Regions from separate parts of the Mesorhizobium sp. M1273 genome, predicted to be linked through region 2. Evidence: riboswitches for the same ligand, from Rfam matches in the RefSeq annotation. Region 2 holds a riboswitch; the other holds the start of a gene.
What was found. Region 2 has a riboswitch for thiamine pyrophosphate ahead of thiB (thiamine ABC transporter substrate binding subunit). Riboswitches for the same ligand answer to the same signal wherever they lie in the genome.

Region 1: another riboswitch for thiamine pyrophosphate. It lies ahead of thiC (phosphomethylpyrimidine synthase ThiC); the one in region 2 lies ahead of thiB (thiamine ABC transporter substrate binding subunit).

What each region holds. Positions count from the first base shown of each region.
Region 1 covers NZ_JAMYLV010000001.1:32,769-39,501, reverse strand. The annotation lists gene NKH30_RS00120 (thiazole synthase) at 1-97, opposite strand, end outside; gene thiS (sulfur carrier protein ThiS) at 99-296, opposite strand; gene thiO (glycine oxidase ThiO) at 265-1,266, opposite strand; gene thiC (phosphomethylpyrimidine synthase ThiC) at 1,263-3,098, opposite strand; TPP riboswitch at 3,203-3,319, opposite strand; gene NKH30_RS00100 (Fic family protein) at 3,501-5,045, opposite strand; gene NKH30_RS00095 (YybH family protein) at 6,176-6,631, shown strand.
Region 2 covers NZ_JAMYLV010000005.1:98,807-105,539, reverse strand. The annotation lists gene thiQ (thiamine ABC transporter ATP-binding protein) at 176-967, opposite strand; gene thiP (thiamine/thiamine pyrophosphate ABC transporter permease) at 964-2,583, opposite strand; gene thiB (thiamine ABC transporter substrate binding subunit) at 3,072-4,085, opposite strand; TPP riboswitch at 4,129-4,243, opposite strand; gene NKH30_RS07870 (thiamine diphosphokinase) at 4,371-5,015, shown strand; gene NKH30_RS07865 (ABC-F family ATP-binding cassette domain-containing protein) at 5,031-6,733, shown strand, end outside.

The DNA of each region.
Region 1 (6,733 bases), on a different contig from region 2:
ATGCCCTGACTGCATCGGCAAGGATGGCCGGCGAAGGATATTGAGCGGTGCCGAGAAGCAGGCGGGAGGGAAGCGTCGTCCCGAGAAGATCGAACATGCTAGCCTCCCTGCATGGGCGAGAGGATTTCGATCCGGTCGCCGTCGTTCAATTGGAATTCCGCCCGGCTGGCTTTGTGCACGAGGTCGTTGTTGACGGCGGTCGCGAGCCAATCGCCCTCATAGTCAAGCGCGGCAAGCAGCTCGGCCAGCGTGGTGGCGGCAACCTCATGCACTTTGCCGTTGACCATCAGTTTCATGAGCAAGCTCCACGGGTTTGTCGTGATTGAAGACAATTTCGCCCGCCAGGCGCGCCATGGCGGGGGCGAGAAGAAAGCCATGGCGATAGAGCCCGTTGATCGCGACGGTGTCTCCGCTCATTTCGACGCGCGGCAGATTGTCGGGAAAGGCTGGACGGACGCCGACACCGGTTTCAACGATCTCGGCCTCGCCAAAGGCCGGATGGAGGGCATAGGCGGTACCCAGAAGCTCCATCATGGAGCGCGCCGTGACCGGTCTGGCGGACCGGCTTTCAATCATCGTCGCACCGATCATGAACTGGGCGTCGGCACGCGGTACCGCATAGAGCGGAAAGCGCGGATGCAGCAACCGGACCGGGCGCGACAGCGAGAAGTCTGGCGTGTTTAGGATCAGCATTTCGCCGCGAACGCCGCGAAGCCTGTCATCGGCGGCTGCCATTCCCGTGCAATCGATCTGACGATCGAAACCGGAAACATGCCGGGCGTCGGTGCCGAAGTGGAATTTGACACCCATGGCTGCGAGCTTGTCATGAAGTGCTGCCATCGCCTGGCGCGGATCGAGATGGCCCTCATCGGGAAAGAGCAATCCGCGGCGAAAGCGGCCGGCTAAGTCGGGCTCCAGGAGCGCAATTTCGTCTTCGTCGACACGCCGATGGCCCGACGTGCGGCTGGCGAGGCGGTCGAGCTCGCCGGCATCACGCGGGGCGGCCACGACAAGTGTTCCGCCCCGTGTCACCTGACCCGGCAGCACCGCATCCCACCAGTCGGCAGCGTCACGTCCAAGGTCCAGCACCGGCTGCTCGGCGCTTTCACGCTCGCACCATGGCGCCAGCATGCCGCCGGCGAACCACGACGCATTGCCTCCAAGGCCATGCCGGATCTCGGCGACCGTGACCGTCGCGCCGCGGGCGGCGAGTTCGAAGGCGGCGGTGAGGCCGGCGACGCCGGCCCCCTTTATCAGCACCTTCATGACGGCTTACCTGGCTGAGGCGTGAGCGGTGCGACGGTCTCGTCCGCTGGCACGTAGAGATCGCCGCCCTCGCGGTATTTCGCCGCCATCGCCGCCATGCCCTCTTTCTGTGCCTCGGCGCGGATGTCGTGAGAGATACGCATCGAGCAGAATTTCGGTCCGCACATCGAGCAGAAATGCGCCAGCTTGTGCGCCTCCTTGGGCAAGGTCTGGTCGTGGAAGGACCGTGCGGTTTCGGGGTCGAGCGACAGGTTGAACTGGTCCTCCCAGCGGAACTCGAAGCGCGCGCGGGAAAGGGCGTCATCCCTGACTTTCGCCGCCGGGTGGCCCTTCGCCAGGTCGGCCGCGTGCGCTGCGATCTTGTAGGTGATCACGCCGGTCTTGACGTCATCGCGGTCGGGAAGGCCGAGATGCTCCTTGGGCGTGACGTAGCAGAGCATGGCCGTTCCGAACCAGCCGATCATCGCCGCGCCGATGCCGGAAGTGATGTGGTCGTAGCCCGGCGCGATGTCGGTCGTCAGCGGTCCAAGCGTATAGAACGGCGCCTCGCCACAGACGGCGAGCTGCTTGTCCATGTTCGCCTTGATCTTGTGCATCGGCACGTGGCCGGGCCCCTCGATCATCACCTGGCAATCTTTCGCCCAGGCGATCTGCGTCAGCTCGCCGAGCGTTTCCAGCTCGGCGAATTGCGCCGCGTCGTTGGCATCGGCGATCGAGCCGGGACGAAGGCCGTCGCCGAGCGAGAAGGAGACGTCATAAGCGCGGCAGATGTCGCAGATCTCCGCAAAGTGCTCGTAGAGGAAGCTTTCCCGGTGATGGTGCAGGCACCATTTTGCCATGATCGAGCCACCGCGCGAGACGATACCCGTGACCCGGTCAACGGTCAGCGGGATGTAATGCAGCCGCACGCCGGCGTGGATGGTGAAATAGTCAACGCCTTGCTCGGCCTGCTCGATCAACGTGTCGCGGTAGACCTCCCAGGTCAGGTCCTCGGCGATGCCACCAACCTTTTCGAGCGCCTGGTAGAGCGGCACCGTGCCGATCGGCACCGGCGAGTTGCGCACGATCCATTCGCGGATGTTGTGGATGTTGCGGCCGGTCGACAGATCCATCACCGTGTCGGCGCCCCAGCGGATCGCCCACACCATCTTTTCGACCTCTTCAGCCATCGACGATGTGACGGCGGAGTTACCGATATTGGCGTTGATCTTGACCAGGAAATTGCGGCCGATGATCATCGGTTCGCTCTCGGGATGATTGATGTTGGCGGGAATGATCGCGCGTCCGCGCGCCACCTCGTGGCGGACGAATTCAGGCGTGACGAAGTCGGGGATCGCCGCGCCGAAGGCCTCGCCGTCGCGCTCAAGCTTGCCGTGCAGGATCTCGCGACCAAGGTTCTCGCGGATGGCGACGAACTCCATTTCGGGCGTGATGATGCCAGCGCGCGCATAGGCAAGCTGTGTCACCGCCTTGCCGGTCTGGGCCCGGAGTGGCCGGTTGCGGACTGGAAATTCCGGTGTTAGGCGCTCGCCTGCCGCAAACCCATTGTCTTCTGGCCGGACGTGGCGGCCGTCATAGGCTTCGACATCGCCGCGCGCGGTGACCCATTCATGGCGAAGCCGTGCAAGGCCGTTTTCGATGCTGGTTTCGACAGTCGGGTCGGTATAGGGGCCGGACGGATCGTAAGCGGTCACCGGCGGCTCGCCTGCCGTCGGATGGACGGAGATTTCGCGCATCGGCACCCTGAGCTGCGGGTGGATGGTACCGGATTTGTGGATTTTGCGTGAGGCAGGCAGCGGTCCCGTCGAGACGGCGGGGGTGAGGGCATTCATCTTGAGGCTCCTTTGCTCGTTGCATTGGAGACCCAGTTCTGTGCCGGAAGGATGAAAAGACGCTTCTGTCGACCTGCCGAAACAGGACCTCGGGCGTAAACTCCCGCAAAGCGCTTGCACCGTCCCTACGCCAGTATGAACTGGATCAGGTTCAACGGGTCACTGCGCCGCGAATGCCAGCAGTATCTCAGCCCCTTGCCGGGACTCCCCTGGTGAATGCGTGAGGTTGGACGGGACCGCTCCGGTTTGTCAAGCGCGTTCTGGCCGCGGCTGATCGGCGGCCGGTCAGACCGTGCGGAAAAAATCGTGCATGTCTCGGCGACAAGTCAAGCATCGGAGATGAAGGCAGGGACAAGGGAATCGCAAACCGTCGGACTAAAATCGATCCTGATGATCACACCTTCAATGGGCACCAAAGGTTTGCGCGTAGATCGCCTCGATTCTTCCTGCCTCGTCACTGGTCAGCGCGGCGAATTCCTTCTCGCGCGCGCGGTTCGATAGATGGCCATCATTCTGGTGAAGAAAACGGAAGAGCAGATCGGTCAACCGCTCGGGCATGTCGATAAAGGCGTCCACCTGCTGCCGGAACTGATCGTAGCGCTGCAGAAATGCGGTTTCCTCGGGAAGGTCCCGTTCGATCGTCCGCTGAACGCAAGCATAGAGGAATTCGGCGTGCGGGGTTGCATCGAAGAACCGGTAGAAATCACCGGTGTCATTCAGCACCCGGACGTTGAATTGCGGCGTCGGTTCCCATTCCACCAACGGCAGAAGGCGCTGCGAATAGCTCTCGAGCACGCCCCTGTACTCGTTGATCTGGTCCAGGATCGCGGCCGAGACGGGAAAGACCACTCCCGGCGGATTGAAGCCGCGCATGGCAAGGACGTGGTGGATTAGGTAGCGGTGAATGCGGCCGTTTCCGTCCTCGAACGGGTGAATATAGACAAAGCCGAAGGCGAGGATTGCGGCGGCTACGACTGCATCAAGCTTTTGCGCGGGGCCCTGATCGAACGCCGCCATTCCATCGATTAGCCGCGGCAGGTCCTCGGGCCGAGCGCTGATGTGATCGGGCAAGGGCGTACCGTTGTCTCGATCATGCTCACCGACGAAACCTCCTTCTTTTCGGAAGCCAAGTCTTACGAAACGAGCGTCACCAAGTACAATTCTTTGCAGACGCAGCAGCTCATCGCGATCGATCGGCCAGCGGCCGGCTTCGCCGATGGCGCGGCCCCAGCGCTGGATGCGATCTTGCGGCGGGTGCTCGCCCTCGATCGCGTAGCTTGATCGCGAGTCTTTGAGCAAAAGAAAGGCGGCGGTCCGAGCAAGGAGGTCGCGCGGCACGTCCGCTACGATTGCCTCCGCGCGCCGCGGTAGTTCAAGGCCGATGAATTTTTCGAGAATCTTGGTGCGGAACACCAGAGGGCAGAACTCACGCGTGCCGGGGAGATTGTCCCTTACGCGATAGCGCGAAGCGGTCTTGTCGGGTCCGGGCCACTGCAGCTCGGGATCGACAACCGGAATGTATCGTCCGGCCTCCGCGTCCGGCAGATCGATACGCGCGTCCCTCAGCCATTCATATAAAAACCAGATGCGGCGGGCATAACTGCCGGTCGGGCTTTCACGGACCAGCGCCTCGATCGGCGCGGGACCGGTCACTTGGAACAGCCGCTTGAGGACGGCAAGGTCCAGTCCCTCGTACTTGAGCGCAAAGGTCAGGTGGCCTTCGAGGGTAGGATTTGGGGCATGGCGGGGGGTCATGATCCGCCAGCCATCCCGTTCGGTAATGCGATGATGCTCGCCAGTGGCGAACAACCTACGGGGCAAGGGCGCGGCGAGCCTGTAGGCTCCGATCAGGGCGCTGTACCCGGCCGGGGTCGCCGTTTCAGGAAGGCGGATTTCCTGAAAAACGGTAACAGGACCTGAAAATTGGTGCTGTTGCACCGCAGGCATGAAACGCGAATCCTTCCATTGAATTTTGGTTTAGTCGGCAAAACCTATGAAAAATGATCCTATCCCATGAAAATTGATGCCACAAGACAAATTTTCCGAAAACCGATTCTAAACAGTGCTGAGGTCGATCAAGCAAGAACTCCGCCACCGGCTCAAGGAAGCGACTTCAGACCAAAAAGGTGAGTCCAGGAACCGCCATTCGCCCGTCTTAGTCACGAGGCCGGCACGGATGGCCCGCTTTACGTCGAGCCGGATTGCTCGAGCGCGCCGTTCGGGGCTCACTCATAGAGCGCTCCGGTGCGCGATCCCGATTTGATAGCCGCGATCACGCTCGCGACTGATCTTGGTGACGTGGCGGCGTCGGAGTAGAAAAGTGATGCAGGATCTCGGTGGCGTCGTGTGTGTGTGACCTGAAGTGAGTTCTCTGCGGTATGGGGGGCGGCACGCAGCGCGCGTCTTCTCGGCAAACAGATCGACGAAGCGGCACCGAAGGGAAGTTCCTGGCATTCATTCTCGCCATCGCTGCCCCAATTTGCCGATCGGACTGCCGATCGATCTCGCCCAATACTTTGCGCGCGCAAGGGCCGAAGCTGAACTGGGCGGCACCTGCTCATTCGGGAGCTGACTCATGCTTGGTGCCCGAGAGAGCTGTGCCTGATCGAATGCGTGAAATCGTAGCTCGGAGTGGAGAGGCTGACGCGGTCATCTGTCACCGCCTTCGGGCTGTAACGGAAAGCGCGACATCGTCTCCAATGCTCGTTCCCCACGTCGAGGGGCCCAGCGGCTTGGCTACGGGGGGGACTGTCAGCTAGTGGCCGCTGGGCCTTGACGACCAGCGACCGTAAGAGGAGGCCCTGTGCTGGCTGACGAAAACTTGCGAGCAAAGCCACGGAAAAGCATCATTCGAACGAACTCTTTCGTCGAGACGAGGAGGGCAGTGAGGCGGTAGCCGCCGCTTTGAAGTTCTCCGGCAGCTGCTACGCTGGTCATTCCGAGGGTCGCAGTTGCGCTTGCGCCGTCATATCAGATAAGTCTAATAAAATACGCGCCTGGCCATCGAACGCGCCGCGGCGCCCTTGGGTCGGCGCTATTCATCGGGTGGGCATGTCGGGCACGCAAGGGAGGACGAAATGAGACTGGTTCAGTCATTTGCATTTGCTGCTGTGCTGCTTCTTTCGTCTGCATTGTCTGCGGCCGCCCACTCGGCTCGTGAGGACATCGAAGCGGCGTTGGTAAAATTCATGGACGCCTTCAACAGCGGAAACGCAGCAGCGGTAGGTCAAATGTATACCGACGATGCCGCCCTGCTGCCACCCGACGGCAAACGCGTCGATGACCGCAAGGGCGTGGAAGAATTCTGGCAGGGCGCAATCAAGGCCGGGATGAAGAATCTCACCCTGAAGGCGCTGGAAGTGGAAGAGAGCGGGAATCTCGCCTACGAAGTTGGCGCATTTACGCTCGGTGTGCCGAGCAAAGGCGGTGCCCCTTCCACCGTTGCGGGCAAGTACATTGTCGTTTGGAAAAAAGGGGACGACGGGACGTGGCGCCTGCATCGGGACATCTGGAACTTTGGTGCGGCCCAATAGATTCCGCGACCCGTGAGGCCGGCGCGCGCAACAGTTCCAACGAAAGTCCATGGCAATAGTTGATGTGACTGAATTGATTAACAAAATTGAACAGACTTGATG
Region 2 (6,733 bases):
TCCGGAAAGCATCACGCGCAAATCAAGTGCTACGGCGTCCTTCGTGCGTCCGACAGATACGAGGCAGCAAGGGCAAATCACGGCCTAGGCCGGACCAGCTCCTGGCGGACCTAGCCACACTACCTCGACCATGGCAAGCAAGCGCCGCTTCGCCTTCCGCCGGTTTGACCATAAATTATGTCCGCTTCCGGGCAACATCTCGTGATCCAGCCGCAAACGGACCCGAGCCGATATAGCGTCGGAATGCCTCCGGTCCAGCCCCGACGAAAAAATCGGCCGCGGTGCCCGTCGCGGCAACCGTGCCACCATCCAGGAAAACCATGTTTTGGCCGATACGGCGCGCATCGTCCGGCTGGTGCGTGACGAATAAGACCGTCATGCGCTGCTCCGAATGGACGTCGGCCACCAGGTCGAGCATGTCGTCGCGCAGTGCCGGTCCGAGCGAAGCGAACGGCTCGTCGAGCAACAGCACCGGCCGGTCGCGCACCAGGACCCGGGCGAGCGCGACGCGCTGCCGCTCGCCGCCGGAGAGTTCGCGCGGCAGCCGGCTTTCCTTGCCGGCAAGGCCGACGCGCTTCAGCGCTGCGGCGATTGCGGCGCGGTCAGCCTCGCTCAGCCTGAGCGAAGGCGAGCGGCCGAGCCCGACATTCTGCTCGAGGGACAGATGGGCAAACAGGTTGTTTTCCTGGAACACCATCGATACCGGCCGCGCTGATGGCGGCGCAGTGCTGACGTCGGCGCCGCCGATCAGCACGCGGCCCGACCGCGGCGTCTCGAAGCCGGCCACCAGATTGAGCAGCGTCGACTTTCCCGAACCGCTCGGCCCCATGATGGCGGTGATTTCCGACGCCGGGAAATCGACATCGAATATAAGCGGCGTTTCACCATAGCTGAACGAGACATTATCGAGCCGCACGGCCGCGCCTTTTTCCACCGAAATGGACCGTTCCGGGCTGATCGGCATCATGATTTCTCCCTCCTTCCCAGCCAGTCCGCGGCCAACACCAGCGCCAGGCAGACAAGGCCGAGCAGCAGCGCCAGGCCGGCGGCATCCTCGGTGCGGTAACTGCCCATGCGCGCCAGCAGCAGATAGGGCAAGGTCTGCACGGAATCGCTGCCGAACAGCGCAATGACGCCGAGATCGCCGAGCGACAGCGCCATGGCGAACGCGAAGCCGGTGGCGAGCGGCCGCCGCAGCGACGGCCAGTCGACCAGCCGCAACCGGTTCCAGCCCGAGATGCCAAGCTGTGCGCAGAGCCGTTCGTGGCGTTCGCTCGCCGCGTCATAGGCAGGGCGGATGGCGCGGATGGCGAACGGCATCGCCATCACTGCATTGACCGCAACGACCATGACAGGGGCGATCGCAAAGACATCGCCGACGGTGCGCAGGAGCAAGAACCAGCCGGCACCGATGACGATGGGCGGCACCACCAGGACGAACCCCGCACCGGTGTCGGCCAGGTGTTCGAGCAGCGTCCTCCTGCCGCTCCGCCGGGTGAGCGCCAGCGCCCGGCGCGCCATCACCAGCGACAGCGACAACGCCACAGAGAGCAGCGCCGACAGGAGGGAGAGCACGGCACTGGTCGCCGTCGCTTGCCGCACCGCGCTCTCGCCGGCCAGGCGGCCGAGATCGGCGCCAAGCCCGGCTGCCAGCGTGGCCGCCATCGGCCCGGCGACAAACAGCAGTGCGAGCCCGATCGCCAGCGCGTTCAGCACGGTCTCGGCCGCACCGGCTGAAAAATACCGGCGCGGCGCCACCGGCAGATTGGCGTCGCCGGTCATATTGGCGCCAAGCCGCGTCAAGGCCAGCACGACGACGAAGGTCAGGGCAATCTGCAGCAAGGTCAGCGTCACCGCCCGCGCCGGGTCGAAGTCGAAACGCAGCGCCTGGTAGATGGCAACCTCCAGCGTCGTCGCGCGCGGCCCGCCGCCGAGCGTAAGCACGATGGTGAAGGAGGTGATGCACAGCATGAAAACGAGCCCGGCAACGCCCGGCAGGGCCGCACGCAACGGCGGCCATTCGATCAGCCGGAAGGCCGGCGCAGCCCCCATGCCAAGCTGGCTCGCCAGCCGCCATTGGTTAGCCGGCACGGTCTGCAACGCCTCCAGGAACAGCCGCGTCGCCAGCGGCAGGTTGAAGAAGACATGCGCAACGAGTATGCCCGACAGGCCATAGATGCCGGGCCAGCTCTGGCCGCCTAGCGCGCCGAGCGTGCCGGCAAAATAGCCGGCGCGGCCATAGAGCGCCAAGACACCGAGTGCGGCAACAATGGCCGGCAGCGCCAGTGGCACGGCGAAAAGCTGGAGGATGAAGCCTCGCCCGAAAAAACGTGGATGCCGCGACAGGGCGCGCGCGATGAACAGCGCCGGTGCAACGGAGAGCAGGGTCGACAGCAGAGCCTGCCAGAGCGTGAAACGGACGACGCGCAAGAGATAGGAATCGAAAGCGGCGGCGGCGCCGGACAGGTCGCGTGTGGCTTCGACGACGAGCCCGGCGAATGCCCCGCCGATCAGCAGCGCGACGGCGGCGAGCGCGACGATGCCGGCAGTGACGCGGGGATCGGCCGGATGACGCGTACGCATGTCGTGCTACCCGACACTACGACAGGTGTTGATCGAAGGAAATACCTGACAATGGCCGAGCCCACCCCTCTCTGGCCTGCCGGCCATCTCCCCCTCAAGGGGGGAGATTGCGCACTCAGCCGCCTTCGCCAATCTCACAAGTGGCAGGACGAGGAGAGGCGACAAAGCTGCCGATCTCCCCCTTGAGGGCAGGGCTATCGCATTTGGATTCTTACGAAGTTGGACCCCCACCCTAACCCTCCCCACAAGGGGGAGGGAACGCTGCCGCATGCCCTTACTTCCCCTTTTGGCGCCGAAAGGCAGACAATTTGCCGAGGTCAGTGCCAACGGAAGTCTCCCTCCCCCTTGTGGGGAGGGGTTAGGGGTGGGGGTACGTCGTAGAGCGAAAGCCTCGGCGTTCCATCTGCGATAGCCGTGCCCTTGAGGGGGAGATGGCCGGCAGGCCAGAGGGGGGTGGCTTGGCGCAAACATCCGACGAGGCTTGAGCCCTACCTGCTCATCGCCGCAAGCCACTCATCGACCCAGGCCTTGCGGTTGGCCGCGACGTCTTCCGGGCTGAACAGCAGGGTCTTGGTCGGCTTGACCAGCTTGTCGAACGCCGGGTTGAGCGGCTTGTCGGTTTTGCCGGCCGGGAACATCCAATTGGTTTCGGGAATGACATCCTGGAATTTCGGTCCGGTCATGAAGGCAATGAACTTTTCCGCCAGCGGGTTCTTCGCGCCCTTGGTGGTGATCCCCGCAACCTCGATCTGCAGATATTCGCCCTCCTCGAAGGACGCCGCCTGGTAGCGCTCGGTGTTTTCGGCGACCATGTGGTAGGCCGGCGAGGTGGTGTAGGACAGCACCATCGGCGCCTCGCCCTTGGTGAACAGGCCGTAGGCCTCGCTCCAGCCCGGCGTTACCGTCAGCACCTTCGCCTTGAGTTTGGCCCAGGCTTCCGGCGCCTTGTCGCCATAGACCGATTTGACCCACAGCAGCAGGCCAAGGCCCGGCGTCGAGGTGCGCGGATCCTGGATGACGATCTTCTCTCCGGCATCGCCCTCGACCAATTCCCTGAGGCTCTTCGGCGGGCTCTTCAGTTTTTCGGTATCGTAGACGACGGCGAAATAGCCATAGTCGAACGGCACGAAAATATCGTCGCTCCAGCCGCCCGGCACATTGACGCCCGAGACGGCGCCGTGCGGCGAAAACAGGCCGGTTGCCTTGGCGTCGGCGGTTAAGTTGGTATCGAGGCCAAGTACGATATCGGCCTTGGTCGCGGCGCCTTCCAGCTTCACACGGTTGAGCAGCGCCACGCCGTCGGCGACCGAGACGAATTCGACGACGCAACTGCATTCGGCCTCGAAGGCCTTCTTCACTGCCGGTCCCGGACCCCAATCGGCGGTGAAGCTTTCATAGGTATAGACCGTCAGTCTATCCTGTGCCGATGCCTGCCCCGGCAGGGCGAGCGCGGATGCCGCAAGCAGGACAATTGAGACAAGAGAGTGGAAAAAACTGCGCATCGGCGCCTCCTTCGTTCGCGTTGAAAGGAATTGAGGCGTCGGGCTGTCCGAAACGTCTAATCCCTCCGCCGGTACAAACCGGATCAGGTTCAGCGGGTTGGCAGTCTTGCCTCTCAGCCGGTCCGCGAAGATCGCGTCCGGCACCCCGTTAGAGCGTTGCGACACATAGGCCCGGCCGAAGTGCTGCGCAAGCGGAAGTTTGCCGGACATCCAAAGCCCAGCCTTCCGTTTCGTCTGCCGTTTCATCTTCCGTTTCCGGGGCAGGGCTGGTAAGGGCCACGAGATATGAGCACATTCACCATCCTGCTTGGCGGCGATCTCATCCGCACGCCGCTGCTCGACCGCCAGGTCGAAGGCTCGCGCGTCATCGCCGCCGACGCCGGCATCGGTCATGCCCGCATGCTGGGCCTGAGGCCGGAACTCTGGGTCGGCGATTTCGATTCCGTGCCTGCCGAGTTGCCGGAGGATCTGGCCGCCGTGCCACGGCAGGTATTTCCTGCCGAAAAAGACAAGACCGACGGTGAACTCGCTATCGCCGCCGCGCTCGAACGCGGTGCGACAAGCCTTGTGCTCGCAGGCGCCTTCGGCGGCAAACGTACCGACCACATCTTCCTGCATCTGGCGCTGAGCGTCCGGCTGGCGGAAGGCGGAACGGAAGTGCTTTTGACCAGCGGCGCACAGGAAGGCATTCCTTTGCTGCCTGGAAAGACTGGCTTCGACTATGCCGACGGCACGCTGTTTTCGGTGCTCGGCTTTTCGGATCTCGCCGGCCTGACAGTCACCGGCGCCAAATGGCCGCTCGACCATGTCGAGGTTGCGTTCGGCTCGTCGCTGACCATTTCCAACGAGGTCAGGGGCCGGCTGGAAATCGCGCTGGCCGGCGGCCGGGCGCTGCTGCTCGCGCATCCCTACCCTCTTCCGGAAAGCTGAGCCCAGAAAGCTGATATGGCGCCGCCGCTTCTCAATCTCGACGGGATAAAGCTGACCTTTGGCGGCACGCCGTTGCTCGACGGTGCCGCCCTGACGGCCTCGGCTGGCGACAAGATCGCCCTGGTCGGCCGCAACGGCTCTGGTAAATCGACGCTCCTCAAGATCGCCGCCGGGCTGATCGAACCGCAGGATGGCGAAGTCTTCCGCCAGCCGTCGGCGACCGTGCGCTACTTGCCGCAAATGCCCGACATGGACGGTTTTGCGACCGTCCGCGCCTATGTCGAGGCGGGGCTCGGGCCCGCCGACGATCCCTACCGCGCCACCTATCTGATGGAGCATCTCGGCCTGACCGGCGAGGAACGGCCGAACGACCTTTCCGGCGGCGAGGCGCGGCGCGCCGCCCTCGCCCGCGTCATGGCGCCGGAGCCCGACATTCTCCTCCTCGATGAGCCGACCAATCATCTTGACCTTTCGGTCATCGAATGGCTGGAGGAGGAGCTTGCCCGCACCTCCTCGGCACTGGTCGTCATCTCGCATGACCGCCGTTTTCTCGAGCGCGTGTCACGCGCCACAATCTGGCTCGACCGCGGCCAGACCCGCCGTCTCGACAAGGGCTTTGGCTATTTCGAGGAATGGCGCGACACGGTGCTGGAGGAGGAAGAGCGCGAGCAGCACAAGCTCGGTCGCCAGATCGTGCGCGAGGAGCACTGGCTGCGCTATGGCGTGACAGCGCGGCGCAAGCGCAACATGCGCCGGCTCGGTGAGTTGCAGACCATGCGCCAGCGCTTTCGTGGTCATCGCGGCGCCGAGGGTGCGGCGACGATGACAGCCAGCGACGCCGCCGAATCCGGCAAGCTGGTGATCGAAGCCAAGAACATCGAGAAGACCTTTGGCGATCTGACCGTGGTCAAGGGATTCTCGACCCGAATCCAGCGCGGCGATCGCGTCGGTCTGGTCGGGCCGAACGGCGCCGGCAAGACGACGCTGTTGAAGATGCTGACCGGCGAATTGAAGCCGGACGCGGGCACGGTGCGGCTCGGCACAAATCTGGAGATCGCCACGCTCGACCAGAAGCGCGAAGCCGTCGACCCGCAGGAGACATTGGCGCAGTATCTCACCGACGGGCGCGGCGAGAACCTCGTCATCAATGGCGAGCAGCGCCACGTCGTCTCTTACATGAAAGACTTCCTGTTCAAGCCGGAACAGGCGCGCACGCCGGTGCGCGAGCTTTCGGGCGGCGAGCGGGCGCGGCTGATCCTCGCCCGCGTTTTGGCGCGGCCGGCAAACCTGCTTGTGCTCGACGAGCCGACCAACGACCTCGACATGGAGACGCTGGAGCTGCTGCAGGAATTGGTCGCCGGCTTTGCCGGCACGGTGATCCTGGTCAGCCACGATCGCGATTTCCTCGACCGCACCGTGACCAGCATCATCGCGCCGGATGGTGACGGCCGCTGGATCGAATATGCCGGCGGCTATTCCGACATGCTGGCGCAGCGCGGCGGCACCAGGCTGGACGACCGCAAGGCGCGACCAAAGGCCGAGACGGGCGACGCGACGGCGGCAAGCAGGAACGAAGCGGCCGCAATGAAGGGCCCGGCCAAGAAACTGTCGTTCAAGCAGAAATTCGCGCTGGAAACCTTACCCAAGAAGATCGAGGCGGTGTCGGCCTCGATCTCGCGGCTGGAGAACAACATCGCCGATCCGGCCTATTACGAGCG